One region of the Glaciecola punicea genome, then DNA from elsewhere that is predicted to be linked to it. Evidence: predicted binding sites of a transcription regulator. Region 1 holds the regulator's gene; the other holds the start of a gene.
What was found. The regulator NrdR, encoded in region 1, represses ribonucleotide reductase genes. The targets are predictions, from matches to a motif close to AAACACNANATNTNGTGTTT.
Positions count from the first base shown of each region.

Region 2: the regulator NrdR is predicted to act here: its motif matches at 4,703-4,722, upstream of nrdA (class 1a ribonucleoside-diphosphate reductase subunit alpha).

Region 1 is NZ_LZXY01000008.1:118,433-125,802, forward strand. Features, by position in the region: gene ettA (energy-dependent translational throttle protein EttA) at 738-2,402, opposite strand; gene lpxD (UDP-3-O-(3-hydroxymyristoyl)glucosamine N-acyltransferase) at 2,515-3,546, shown strand; gene glyA (serine hydroxymethyltransferase) at 3,734-4,990, shown strand; gene nrdR (transcriptional regulator NrdR) at 5,160-5,612, shown strand; gene ribD (bifunctional diaminohydroxyphosphoribosylaminopyrimidine deaminase/5-amino-6-(5-phosphoribosylamino)uracil reductase RibD) at 5,701-6,864, shown strand; gene BAE46_RS10740 (riboflavin synthase) at 6,885-7,370, shown strand, end outside.
Region 2 is NZ_LZXY01000001.1:246,362-253,731, forward strand. Features, by position in the region: gene serC (3-phosphoserine/phosphohydroxythreonine transaminase) at 1-589, opposite strand, end outside; gene gyrA (DNA topoisomerase (ATP-hydrolyzing) subunit A) at 754-3,438, opposite strand; gene ubiG (bifunctional 2-polyprenyl-6-hydroxyphenol methylase/3-demethylubiquinol 3-O-methyltransferase UbiG) at 3,752-4,450, shown strand; gene nrdA (class 1a ribonucleoside-diphosphate reductase subunit alpha) at 4,907-7,228, shown strand; gene nrdB (class Ia ribonucleoside-diphosphate reductase subunit beta) at 7,346-7,370, shown strand, end outside.

The DNA.
Region 1 (7,370 bases):
ACACAGCGAAAGGTTTTGTCATCAGCTCAAGGGTAGGTTCATACGCTAGGCTGCGCTGAGCTAGGTCAACAAGTCCATCAAAAATACCGTAAACAACAAATAGACCTACCGCTAATAAGGCGACAATTTTGACCACAGACTGAGCGGCTATGGTAAGCATTAACCCAGGGTTGTGATCGGTTAAACTCATGTTGCGTGCACCAAACCAAATGGCAAATACAGCCATGCCCAAGGTTACGTAAAAGCTGATAGAGTTTGACCAGTCATTAACATCAACAATAAGAAGGTTAAGCGCCAGCGTGATCGCGTCAAGCTGCAGCGCAATATAAGGAATAACGCCCAAAAAGCAAATGCTGGTAATAAGCACCGCAATGCTGTTTGAATGGTTGTAGCGTACGCTGATAAATTCAGCAATAGATGAAATATTGTATTGTTTACAAATGGTATTTACGCGTATTAACAGCCGGTAGCCAAACAGCATAACAATGATAACGCCTAAATAAGTCGGCACCAAGGGCCAACCGAACTGCGCTGCTTGGGTTGTGGTGCCAAAAAAAGCCCACGACGTGCAGTGAATACCAAGGGCGAGGGAATAAACAGATTTAGGCAGTTTTTTGGCTTTATTGCCTACAGTGGCTATTGCCACTAATAGCAGCATATAGCCAAGGGTAACGCATATTAGTGTCCAAATTGAAAACATAAAAGCGTGCTCTGTTTATGTTCGCCCTAAGCAGGCATTAGCCTATTTTCTTGTACTTCAGGCGATGAGGCTCAACCGCTTCTTGGCCATAGGTTTGTTTTAACCAAGCTTCGTAGTCGTTGTAGTTACCTTCATAAAAATTAACTTTGCCTTCGTCGCGATAATCGAGGATGTGAGTGGCTATGCGATCTAAAAACCATCGGTCGTGCGAAATCACCAATGCACAACCAGGAAACTCTAAAATCGCATTTTCTAGTGCACGCAGGGTCTCTACATCAAGATCGTTGGTGGGCTCATCGAGTAAAAGCGTGTTGCCGCCGGCTTTTAATAACTTTGCCAAATGCACCCGATTTCGTTCACCACCCGACAAATCTTTTATGAATTTGGACTGGTCGGTGCCCTTAAAGTTAAAGCGGCTGCAGTAAGCGCGGCTGTTTAATTCGAAGCGGCCAATTTTAACGATGTCCATGCCGTCAGATATTTCCTGATACACGGTTTTAGATTCATCCATGTGATCTCTGAACTGATCGACGCTGGCAATATCCACGGAATCGCCTATGTCGATGGTGCCTGAGTCGGGCTTCTCTTTCCCCGTAATCATTTTAAATAAGGTCGATTTACCGGCGCCGTTTGGTCCAATAATGCCGACAATAGCGCCTTTGGGCACCGTGAACGTCATGTCGTCTATTAACTGCCTGTCACCATAGGCCTTACGCAGCCCTTTAATTTCTATGACTTTGTCACCTAAGCGCTCACCCGGCGGTATGAATAGCTCATTGGTTTCATTACGCTTTTGATAATCGGCTGTGCTGAGTTCTTCAAAGCGAGCCATGCGTGATTTACTTTTAGCATGACGACCTTTAGGGTTTGTACGCACCCACTCTAGTTCTTGCTTTATAGAGCGTTGGCGAGCATTTTCAGTGCGATCTTCTTGGGCTAAACGGGCGTCTTTTTGCTCTAACCAAGACGAATAGTTGCCTTCCCATGGAATACCTTCACCGCGGTCAAGCTCTAAAATCCAGCCCGCTACGTTATCTAAGAAATAACGGTCATGGGTAATGGCCACTACGGTGCCTTCGTAGTCATGTAAGAAGCGTTCAAGCCATGCAACTGATTCTGCATCTAAGTGGTTGGTGGGTTCGTCGAGCAGTAGCATTTCAGGTTTTTCAAGCAACAGTTTGCACAGTGCTACGCGGCGTTGTTCACCGCCCGACAAGGTTTTGACATCGGCGTCCCACGGCGGTAAACGAAGGGCATTGGCAGCGCGCTCTAGAGCGTTCTCTATGTTGTGACCGTCTTTTGCTTGAATAATGGCTTCAAGTTCGCCTTGTTCTTTGGCTAGTGCGTCAAAGTCGGCGTCGGGCTCAGCGTAGGCGGCATATACTTGGTCAATGCGTTTTAAAGCGTTCATAACATCGGCCACGGCAAGTTCAATATTACCGCGCACGTCTTTGCTTTCATCAAGCTTGGGCTCCTGCGGTAAATAGCCAATTTTTAAACCCAGCTGCGGTCTGGCTTCACCTTCTATGTCGGTGTCAAGGCCCGCCATAATACGCAGCAAGGTAGACTTACCTGAACCATTAAGACCCAGTACACCAATTTTTGCGCCAGGAAAAAAACTTAAACTGATATTTTTGAGAATATGACGATTAGGCGGGACAACTTTGCCTACTCTATGCATACTATAAACGTATTGAGCCATGTGTGTTGGGTTCCCGTATAAATAAAATTAAACATAGAATAGTGTAGTCTAGATTCCGCGCTTACGTAAGAGTAAAGTCTACATAATAACAATTCATCGAATAGGAAAACATATGACAGGCAAAACCTTAGCACAAATCGCGCAAGCAATTGGCGGCGAAACGAAAGGCGATGCTAGCGTGGTGATTACGCAGATGGGTGATTTAGGTAAAGCGCAGCCGCATCAATTGTCATTTTTGTCTAACGCTAAGTTTGCCAAAGATTTAGCCACAACCAAAGCCGGCGGCGTTATATTGCGTGTTCATGATGCGGTTAATTACACGGGTAATGCAATTATTATGAGTGACCCTTACGTCGGCTTTGCAAAAGCCGCGCAGTTATTAGACAGCACCCCGGTACAAGAAAGAGGCATTGCGCCTAGTGCAGTGGTGCACCCAAGCGCCAAACTAGGCGACAACGTAAGCGTAGCTGCAGGCGCTGTGGTCAGTGCACACGCTATTGTCAGTGACAATGTGGTAATAGGCGCAAACTGTTTTATAGGCGAGCTAGCTATTTTAGGTGCCGGTGTTAATTTACGCGCCAATGTGACCATTTATCATAGGGTAGAGCTGGGTCAAAATGTCTCCATTCATAGCGGCACCGTTATTGGCTGTGACGGCTTTGGCTATGCAAACGAAAAAGGCACCTGGACCAAAATTCCGCAAACCGGCACGGTTGTCATTGGCGAAGGCACTGAGATAGGCGCAAACTGCGCCATAGACAGAGGTGCCATTGGCAATACTATTATTGGTAAAAACTGCATCATAGACAACTTAGTGCACATTGCCCACAACGTTGAAATTGGCGATCACTCCTGTATTTGCGGTGCAACAGGTATTGCGGGTAGCGCTGTTTTGGGCAAATATGTGGTGGTTGCGGGACAATGTGCTATTAATGGGCACATTCGCATTGCCGACGAGGTCCAAATTACCGGCCAAAGTATGGTAACCAAAAGCATTAAAGAGGCGGGTGTGTATTCATCTGGTATGCCTGTTGCGCCCAATAGACTGTGGCAAAAAAATACTGTTCAGCTCAGACAAATAGGTAAGTTAGTCGACAGAGTGAAAGCGCTTGAGCAAGCTGCAAAAAATAGCCCTTCAAAATAGCCATCTATAAAGGCGCAATATGCTTTACACAAGCGTCATCAGATTTTCTTTTTATACCCTATACAAAGCTATTAAAAACGCTACAATATAGGTCTTTCAAATTCTTCTTTTGCAATTTATCTAGTGTTAAGCAAAAGTATAGACAACAACTTTGCTTTACGCGCTTTTACAAGAACCAGGAGCCCCCATGTTATCACGCAGTATGAATATAGCCGACTATGATCCCGAATTGTCGGACGCAATGGAAGCTGAGAAACGTCGTCAAGAACATCATATCGAATTGATTGCATCTGAAAACTATTGTAGTCCAAGAGTACTAGAAGCCCAAGGTTCGCAGTTAACCAATAAATATGCGGAAGGCTATCCTGGTAAGCGCTATTACGGCGGCTGTGAACATGTTGATGTAGCAGAGCAATTGGCCATAGATCGCGCGAAAGAATTATTTGGTGCTGACTATGCCAACGTTCAGCCTCACTCAGGCTCGCAAGCAAATACTGCGGTGTTCATGGCTTTAATAGAAGCAAACGATACGGTACTAGGCATGAGCTTGGCCGACGGCGGACACTTGACTCACGGATCACACGTAAACTTTTCGGGCAAAACCTACAACGCAGTGCAGTATGGTTTACACCCCGATACTGGTGTGATTGACTATGATAAGGTTGAAGCCTTAGCAATAGAGCATAAACCAAAACTAATTATAGGTGGCTTCTCGGCCTACTCAGGCATCGTTGACTGGGCACGTTTTAGAGAAATTGCGGATAAGGTAGGCGCGTATTTACTGGTCGATATGGCTCACGTTGCGGGTTTAGTCGCGGCGGGTGTTTATCCAAGTCCTCTTCCTTACGCCCATGTGGTTACCACCACAACGCATAAAACGCTTGCGGGTCCACGCGGCGGTTTAATTGTATCAGCGTGTGGTGATGAAGCGCTCTATAAAAAATTCAACAGTGCAGTATTTCCTGGCAATCAAGGTGGCCCCTTGTGCCATGTGATTGCCGCAAAAGCGGTAGCGTTTAAAGAAGCCTTAGAGCCAGAATTCAAAACGTATCAGCAGCAAGTGCTTAAAAATGCGAAAAAAATGTGCGCGGTACTAATGGACAGAGGCTACAAAGTAGTGTCAAACGGCACTGAAAATCACTTGTTTTTACTCGATTTAATAGATAAAGACATTACCGGTAAAGCGGCCGACGCGGCTTTGGGCCATGCCAACATTACGGTGAATAAAAACTCGGTGCCAAACGATCCGCGCTCACCCTTCGTGACCAGTGGTTTACGTATTGGCACGCCGGCTATAACCCGCAGAGGCTTTAAGGAGACCGAAGCCGAACAGGTAGCCAACTTGATGTGTGATGTCTTAGATAATATTGATGACGAAAGTGTAATTGACCGTGTACGTGGCGAAGTGGTAGCGCTTTGTGAACGCTTCCCTGTGTATGGCTAAGGCTAAACAACTGCAGTACAAAAGGCAGTTAATCTTGCACAAAGACACGAGCGCTGTGTTTGAGAGCTCGATGATGCAAAAAGGAGCTAGATAATTCTGGCTTTTTTTATATACACACGATATTCACAGCCGGTATTAATAGCATGCCAATTTTATAGGAGTTGTCTATATGTTTTGCCCTTTTTGCCGCGCGCAAGAAACCAAAGTGATCGATTCTCGCTTAGTATCAGGTGGTGAGCAAATAAGACGCAGACGTCAATGCATCGAATGCGCTGAGCGCTTTACTACTTTTGAATTTGCTGAACTGGTCATGCCAAAGGTAATAAAACGCGATCAAACTCGAGAACCCTTTAACGAAGATAAGCTGTCAGCTGGATTAATGCGAGCACTGGAAAAACGCCCTGTGAGTACCGAGGCTATCGAGCAAACGATGAATAAAATTAAATCGGAATTACGTGCAACGGGTGAGCGCGAAATAAAAAGCGAATTGATAGGTGAACTCATTATGCAGGCTTTACGTAATCTTGATAAGATTGCTTACGTAAGATTCGCCTCAGTTTATCGCTCATTCGAAGACGTGAAAGAGTTTAGTGAAGAAATTGCACGCTTATCGGATGAGTAATATATTCTTCAAATGTCGCCTTAATGCCTGAAATGTAGGGGCAAGTCCAGCCCATCAACTGCGGCTAAAGTATTATTAAAGAGTATTTATGTCAGACATTCAAGCCAATAGCGTGTTTTCTGTTTTTGATGCAAAAATGATGGGTAAAGCATTACAACTTGCGCGTCGAGGCGTCTTTTCAACGACTCCTAATCCCCATGTAGGCTGCATAATAACTAACGCGCAAAACCAAGTTGTGGGTGAAGGTTTTCATAAGAAAGCAGGTCAAGGTCATGCTGAAGTACAAGCGCTTCAGCAAGCCAAAGCTAATGCCGTAGGCGCTACTGCCTATGTTACTTTGGAGCCATGTGCTCACTACGGCAGCACCCCGCCTTGTGCTCAAGCGCTCATAGATGCGAAAATTAAAAAAGTATTCATTGCCTGTATTGACCCTAATTTTCAGGTTCGTGGTAAAGGCATTGCTATGCTAACCCAAGCTGGCATAGAAGTATCGATTGGCTTGATGCAAGAAAGTGCATTGGCACTCAATAAAACATTTTTCTTTTCCCTTCAACATAAACGTCCTTTCATTAGCGTAAAGTTAGCCGCTAGCCTAGACGGCAAGACAGCATTGGCCAGCGGCGAAAGCAAATGGATAACCGGACCTTTGGCGCGCGCCGATGTCCAAAAACATCGAGCCTCAGCGTGTGCAATACTCACCGGGGCTGACACCGTAATACATGATGACCCTCAGTTAAACGTGCGCATCGCTGAATTACCTGCTGATATATCTGAGCAGTTTCTATGGCGTGAACAGCAGCCTTTGCGTGTTATAATTGACTCAGCTAATCGATTAAGCGCGATTAAGTACAAAATTTGTAACGATGGCCACGCGACCTTAGTTTATAATGCAGTTAAAAATGAAGCGTTGAACTACAAAGAGGGTGGCGCTTGCTGGCAAAAGCAAGTGCCGATTATTGAAAAAAAAGGGCGGCACTTTGTCGATTTGCACGCCGTTTTATCAGACTTGCACACAATGGGTATAAACCATTTATGGGTTGAAGCCGGTGAGAAACTTACCGGCGCGCTGTTTGATTTAGAGCTTGTAGATGAGTTAATTTTATATCAAGCGCCCAAAATATTGGGCAGTGCGGCAAGGGGTTTGACCCGAGCAACGAGCAAAAACAGCTTGCAACAAGCGATGGTAGGTAAGGTCACCTCGTTAAGCCTACTTGGGCCTGACACTAAAACTATCATTGAATTTTCACACTAACACAGCAGGGTTTACGTAATATGTTTACGGGAATAATAGAAGCGATTGGTAGCATAAGTACCTTAACTGATTTGGGCGACAATTTTCGCTTAGTCGTAAAAACGGGTAAAATGGACATGGGCGATGTCCATTTAGGCGACAGTATTGCCACCAGTGGCGTATGCCTGACGGTGGTAGATAAAGGCTCCGATTTTTATGCCGCTGATGTATCTGCAGAAACCATCAAACTAACAGGTTTTGCGCACTATAGTGTGGGCCATAAGGTAAACCTTGAAAAAGCGATGCTGACCAACAGTCGCTTTGGTGGACATATTGTTAGTGGTCACGTAGACGGTGTGGGTAAAGTAGAGGCCATCAATGAACACAGCAACTATATTGAAGTATGGGTTAAAGCACCTGCTGAACTGGCCAAGTATATTGCCCGCAAAGGCTCCATTACGGTAGATGGGGTTAGTTTAACGGTAAATGAAGTAAAAGGCGCTTCGTTTATGCTGTGGTTAATCCCA
Region 2 (7,370 bases), on a different contig from region 1:
TTTTTTGAGCGCTCGCATAAATTATGCCGTAGTCAGACACGTCAATCTTTTTTGACAAAATATTTGACGACATGTCAGCAACAAGCGGTACGTTACCTGTTTTAGGTACCCAATTAATCTCGACACCTTCTATTGTTTCATTCGGACAGTAGTGAAAGTAAGCCGCTTGCTTGTTTATGTCCCATGAGGATTGCAAAGGCACGCACACCCTACCACCAACATTAGCGGACTGTGCTACCACTTCACTTTGCATATATTTAGCCGCTTCTTTTACCGCAATGTCAGACCACTGACCGGTAACGAGGTGTTGTGCAAGGTTGCCTCTTTTGGCTAAATTTAAAGGCACTGAAAAAAACTGTCCGCGTCCGCCACCGTGCATAAACAACACTTTATAGTTACTTGGCACATTTAGCAGCGTGCGTAAATCAGCTTCTGCCTTTTCAGCCACCGCCATAAAAGGTTTTCCTCTGTGGCTAACTTCCATTACTGAAGTGCCTTGGCCATTCCAATTGAGCAGTTCCGCTTGCGCGCGTTTGAGCACAGCAGCAGGCAGCATTGCCGGACCAGCACAAAAATTGAATATTGTCATTGTTACCCCTACATGAAAAAGCAGCAAACATTAATGTGTCCGCTGCTTTGTTAAATACCAGGCTATTTGCTCAGGGCTTTATTTAGCAGTACTCATTAGCTACATAAGGCTCTATGGCATCCTTTCTTATAATGCTAATTATTCACAAACGTCTTAACGTCGCACTATTTTTCATCTTCACTACTTTCGCCATTGTCGTTTTCAAAATTATCATTGTCTGCCGCATCAGCGCCAGTGGCACCAACTTGAACATCAACGTCACTTGCAATTGCCTCAATAACATTGCCGTCCTCGTCAGTCTCTATAACAGTAGAATCTACTTCAATAACTTCATCAATTCTTTGTAAACCGACTACGTGCTCACCATCAACGGTTCGAATTAAGGTGACACCTTGAGTATTGCGTCCTACTCTAGAAACCTCAGATACGCGGGTTCTAACTAGCGTACCGCGATCGCTAATTAGCATTATTTCATCTGTTTGGCTCACTTGCACCGCACCCACTACCTGGCCGTTACGCTCAGACACTTTTATAGAGACAACGCCTTTAGTGGCACGATTTTTAGCGGGATACTCAGATACTGCTGTACATTTTCCGTAGCCGTTCTGGGTGGCGGTTAATATGTCACCGTCAGCGTTTGGAATAATGAGAGATACTACACGCTCAGTATCGGCAATACGGATGCCCCTCACACCGGTTGCCGTTCTGCCCATAGGACGCACTTGGTCCTCAGAGAAACGCACAACTTTACCTGCGTTGGAAAATAGCATTATTTCGCAAGTACCGTCGGTTAAGTCGACGCCAATTAGCTCGTCACCGTCATTTAAATTAACGGCTATTATGCCGTTAGCGCGAGGGCGTGAGTAATGAATAAGCTCTGTTTTCTTGACAGAACCATTAGCGGTAGCCATAAAGACATACTTGCCTGCTTCAAACTCTTTAATGGGTAAAATGGCAGTGATACGTTCGTTTTCTTCTAAAGGAAGAATGTTCACAATGGGACGACCGCGCGCATTTCTGCTCGCCAATGGTAACTGATACACTTTTAACCAGTATAAGCGTCCTCTCGTGGAAAAGCATAATATGTGATCGTGAGTATTGGCCACAAGCAGCTTTTCTATAAAATCTTGGTCTTTCATTTTCGTGGCAGATTTGCCTTTACCGCCGCGCCGCTGTGCTTCGTAATCAGATAGCTTCTGATACTTTACATAGCCTTCGTGCGACAAGGTAACCACGACTTCTTCACGTTCAATTAGATCTTCAATGTCAATATCGTGACTAGCTGCGGTAATTTCGGTTCTACGTTCATCACCAAACTCATCTCTTATTGCCTCAAGTTCTTCCGTAATTATTTCCATTAAGCGTTCAGAGCTGCCTAAAATTTTCAATAATTCAGCAATAACTTCAATAAGATTACGATATTCCTCAAGAATTTTGTCATGTTCTAAACCGGTGAGTTTGTTCAAGCGTAGGTCAAGTATGGCTTGTGCTTGTTCTTCGGTTAAATAGTATTTGCCGTCTTTAATTCCGTATTCGTCGGCCAACCAATCAGGGCGAGCAGCATCGTTACCTGCTCTTTCAAGCATTTGCGCTACATCACCTAAATCCCAGCCTGAAACAATTAAAGATTTCTTCGCCTCAGCCGGGCTACCAGATGCCTTTATTAGCGCTATGATTGGGTCGATGTTTACTAGTGCAATGGCTAGGCCTTCTAATATGTGAGCACGGTCGCGGGCTTTTTTTAACTCATAAACGGTGCGGCGAGTAACCACCTCACGTCGATGTAATACAAATAGCTCTAAAATTTCTTTTAAGTTGAAAATTTTAGGCTGGGTTTTATCAAGGGCAACCATGTTGATGCCAAACACAGTTTGCAATTGAGTCTGAGAATACAAATGGTTCAGCAATACCTCTGCCGATTCGTTACGCTTTACTTCAATGACAATGCGCATACCGTCTTTGTCAGACTCATCACGCAGCGCAGATATTCCCTCCACTTTCTTCTCTTTAACCAACTCGGCCATTTTTTCAATTAGACGAGCTTTGTTAACCTGATAAGGAATTTCATGCACAATAATGGTTTCTTTACCATTTTCTTCTTGTTCAATATTGGCCTTTGCGCGCAGATATATCTTACCGCGACCAGTTTTATAAGCGCTTATAATGCCAGCGCGACCACTTATTATTGCGGCAGTTGGAAAGTCAGGCCCTGGAATAAATTCGATAAGCTCTTCAATACTTATGTCGGGATTTTTGATTAGTTCAATACAGCCGTTTACCACTTCTGTTAAATTGTGCGGCGGTATATTCGTTGCCATGCCTACCGCAATACCCGATGACCCATTCACTAACAAATTAGGTACGCGAGTGGGTAAAACCTCTGGTATGTGTTCTTGACCATCGTAGTTAGGCACGAAATTAACCGTTTCTTTGTCTAAGTCAGCCAGTAATTCATGCGCTATTTTCGACATACGTATTTCTGTATATCGCATTGCTGCAGCTGAATCGCCGTCAACCGACCCAAAATTACCTTGACCGTCAACTAGCATGTAACGCAGTGAAAAAGTCTGGGCCATTCTAACAATAGTGTCATAAACAGCGCTGTCGCCGTGGGGATGATACTTACCGATTACATCGCCAACTACTCTAGCTGATTTTTTATAGGGTTTATTAAAATCGTTTTTTAATTCGCTCATGGCAAACAATACACGACGATGAACGGGCTTTAGGCCATCACGGACGTCGGGAAGTGCACGACCTACAATTACACTCATGGCATAATCTAAATACGAATTTTTTAACTCTTCTTCAATATTAATGGGGGAAATTGCATTTGCATTGTCAGTCATAAACGGCATGATCCTTTTTTATGTATATCGAGTTGTGCCAGATAGTACCTATATAGTGTCTATTTTCGTAAACAACTATGTATCTAAGAGTTTCGATTACTTTGTTATTATTAACGTATTAGGGGGCTAATAGTATCATTAGTTTAGCCAAAACTGTAGCATGATGATTACTAGATATAAGCTTATATAGCGCATAATTGCGAATACTCTAGAATATTCCTGTATTCACACTATTTTAAGATATTTTATGGTGATACATTTTATTGATTATCGGTACTTTAACCATTGTTGTGCATTTCGAGGAAGTTTGATTATGAGTAATGTAGATGTAGATGAATTAGCCAAGTTCTCAGAGTTGGCCAATAGCTGGTGGGATCGCAACGGCGAATTTAAGTCACTGCACGACATTAATCCACTGCGAGTAGACCTGATAGAGCAGCAGTCCGGTGGACTGTTTGATAAGCGTATTCTAGACGTTGGCTGCGGTGGCGGCATATTGTCTGAAGCATTAGCACAGCGAGGAGGCGTAGTGACCGGCCTAGATATGGCAAAAGCATCGCTAGATGTGGCTAATTTACATCGATTAGAAAGCGGTATAAAGGTAGATTATGTGTTATCAACCGCAGAAGACTGGGCGCTTGAAAATGCTGGGCAATATGACATAGTTGCTTGTTTAGAAATGTTAGAGCATGTACCTAACCCTGCTTCGGTCGTAAAGGCTTGTGCCACGCTGGTCAAACCAGGAGGTGTTGTTGTATTTTCAACCATTAATAGAAATGTGAAGTCGTACGTAATGGCGATAGCAGCTGCAGAGTACCTGTTCAATATGGTGCCAAAAGGGACCCATGAACACAGCAAATTCATAAAACCGAGTGAACTGGTGAGTATGATTGAAAAAACATCGCTGCACGTAGACATGATGACTGGGCTGCACTTCAATCCATTAACGCAAGGTTATTATTTTTCGGATAGTAACGTTGATGTTAACTATTTTATTGTATGTAAAAACTAGCATAATTAGCCACGACTTATACAGCAAGAAAATAGCGCACTTGTGAACTGGCAATGAGTGCGCCTAAGCCCACATTAAGTATAAAAGACAGTCATATTTCAAATAATAATAAAAAGCTCTATCGATATAACAAAATATTCCAACTATAAAAATAATTTACACAAAGCACTTGAAAGTATAAAAGCCATTGCTGCATTGACCGTTTTAGGTTAGCCAATACTAACTTTTTTGACCTTCCTATTATTTAATGCAAAACACTACATATAGTGATTGCAAACCAAGCTTTAACACATTATCTTGTGTTACGTGAGCAACGGCTTAATTTTTCATAGCTAAAATAAATGGCTTATTTGTCGCAATTAGATATGAAAAAAAATGCGTGTATTAATCGGTTTTTCACACGTCGTTATCTAGTATATCTTTAAACAAAACCGCGTTAAAATATAGAGTATAAAAATGAAGAACACTTTATTAGTCACCAAACGAGACGGGGCACAAGAACCAATCGATCTTGAAAAAATTCACAAAGTCGTTACTTGGGCCGCAAGAGGATTAGAGGATGTATCCGTTTCTCAAGTAGAAATAAAAGCGCAGATTCAATTTTATAACGGCATTAAAACCGCTGAAATACATGAGACATTGATCAAGTCGGCCGCTGATTTAATCAGTCCTGAAACGCCTGACTACCAATATTTATCCGCGCGCTTAGCCATTTTTCACTTGCGAAAAAAGGCTTATGGACAATATGAGCCTCCACACCTTTTCAAACAAGTTAAATCAATGGTTGAAAAAGGCAAATATGATAAGCATTTGCTAGAAGACTATACCGAACAAGAATTCAATGACATGAATGATTTCATTGAGCATTCTCGAGACCTAAACTTCAGCTATGCCGCTGTAAAACAGCTTGAAGGTAAATATCTTGTTCAGAATCGCGTAAATGGCGAAATCTATGAAAGTGCGCAGTTTTTATACCTACTGGTAGCGGCTTGCTTGTTTGCAAAATATGACAAATCCGAGCGCCTAGGTTATGTTAAGCGCTTTTATGACGCCTCTTCTATGTTTAAGCTCTCGTTGCCCACGCCCATTATGGCTGGCGTAAGAACACCGACTAGGCAGTTCAGTTCGTGTGTGCTTATTGAAGCAGGTGACAGCCTGGATTCTATTAATGCAACGGCTAGTGCCATCGTAAAGTATGTTAGTCAGCGTGCTGGCATTGGTATCAACGCCGGTCGCATAAGAGCACTTGGCAGTCCTATACGCGGCGGAGAAGCATTTCATACTGGCTGTATTCCGTTTTACAAGCATTTTCAAACTGCCGTAAAGAGTTGTTCACAAGGCGGCGTTCGCGGCGGTGCAGCCACCCTATTCTATCCCATTTGGCATTTAGAAGTTGAATCGCTGTTGGTGTTAAAGAACAACCGCGGTGTTGAAGAAAACCGCGTTAGGCATCTTGATTACGGTGTACAGTGTAATAAACTTATGTACACGCGTATGTTGAAAGGTGGTGACATTACCTTATTTAGCCCATCAGACACGCCGGGTTTATATGATGCTTTTTTTGCTGATCAAGAAGAGTTTGAGCGCCTGTATGTGCAATATGAAAATGACGACAGTATCCGTAAGAAACGCGTCAAGGCGATAGATTTATTTAGTCAGTTTATGCAAGAGCGTGCAAACACTGGGCGCATTTATTTACAAAACGTCGACCACTGTAATACGCACAGCCCGTTTAATCCAAAGTTAGCGCCGGTAAGACAAAGTAACCTGTGTTTGGAGATTGCACTGCCCACTAAGCCGCTGCAGCATATAAATGATCCTGAGGGTGAAATAGCGCTGTGTACGTTATCTGCGTTCAATTTAGGGGAGATTAAAAGCCTTGACGACCTTGAAGAATTAGCCGATTTATCAGTGCGTGCATTAGATAGCCTTCTCGATTATCAAGACTATCCTGTTCCCGCAGCCTTGAATGCAACGATTGGCCGTCGTACTTTAGGCATAGGCGTAATTAACTTTGCTTACTATTTGGCCAAAAATGGGGTCAAGTATTCAGATTCAAGCGCTAACGGCCTAGTACATAGAACATTTGAGGCAATTCAATATTATTTACTCAAAGCCTCTAATAACTTAGCAAAAGAGAAAGGCGCTTGCCCTAAGTTCAATGAAACCACCTATTCACAAGGCTTAATGCCAATTGATACCTACAAGAAAGATGTAGATAAAATTTGCGATGAGCCTTTGCACTACGACTGGGATACATTGCGCGCTGATATAGTCAAGCACGGATTACGTAACAGTACCTTGTCTGCATTAATGCCATCAGAGACATCTTCACAAATCTCTAACGCCACCAATGGAATTGAGCCACCGCGTGGTTTTATTAGCGTTAAGCAAAGCAAAGACGGCATACTTAAGCAGGTAGTACCTGAATTTAAACGTTTGCGTAATGACTACGAACTCATGTGGGACCTTCCCTCAAATGATGGATACTTACAGCTTGTGGCCATAATGCAGAAGTTTATTGATCAAACAATCTCTGCTAACACTAGTTATGATCCAGGTAAGTTTGAAGGCGGCATGGTGCCGATGAAGGTCTTATTAAAAGACTTACTAACCACCTATAAGCTTGGCATAAAGACCCTTTACTATCACAATACCAGGGACGGAGCCTCAGATAAGTCTGACGCTGAGATGGAAATAGACGAACAAAATGCCAAAGATTTAGAGGTTATTATTGAAGATGATGATGACTGCGAAGGCGGGGCTTGTAAAATATAGGGAACTTTTAAAGCCGCTTATTTAAGTTGCTTTAATCGAAATAAAAACACCTTACGTAAACACCATTAAATTCGATATAAATTTAATGTTTAACTACTAGGCATCATTGAGACTATTATGAGATATACTACTTTTAATCAAA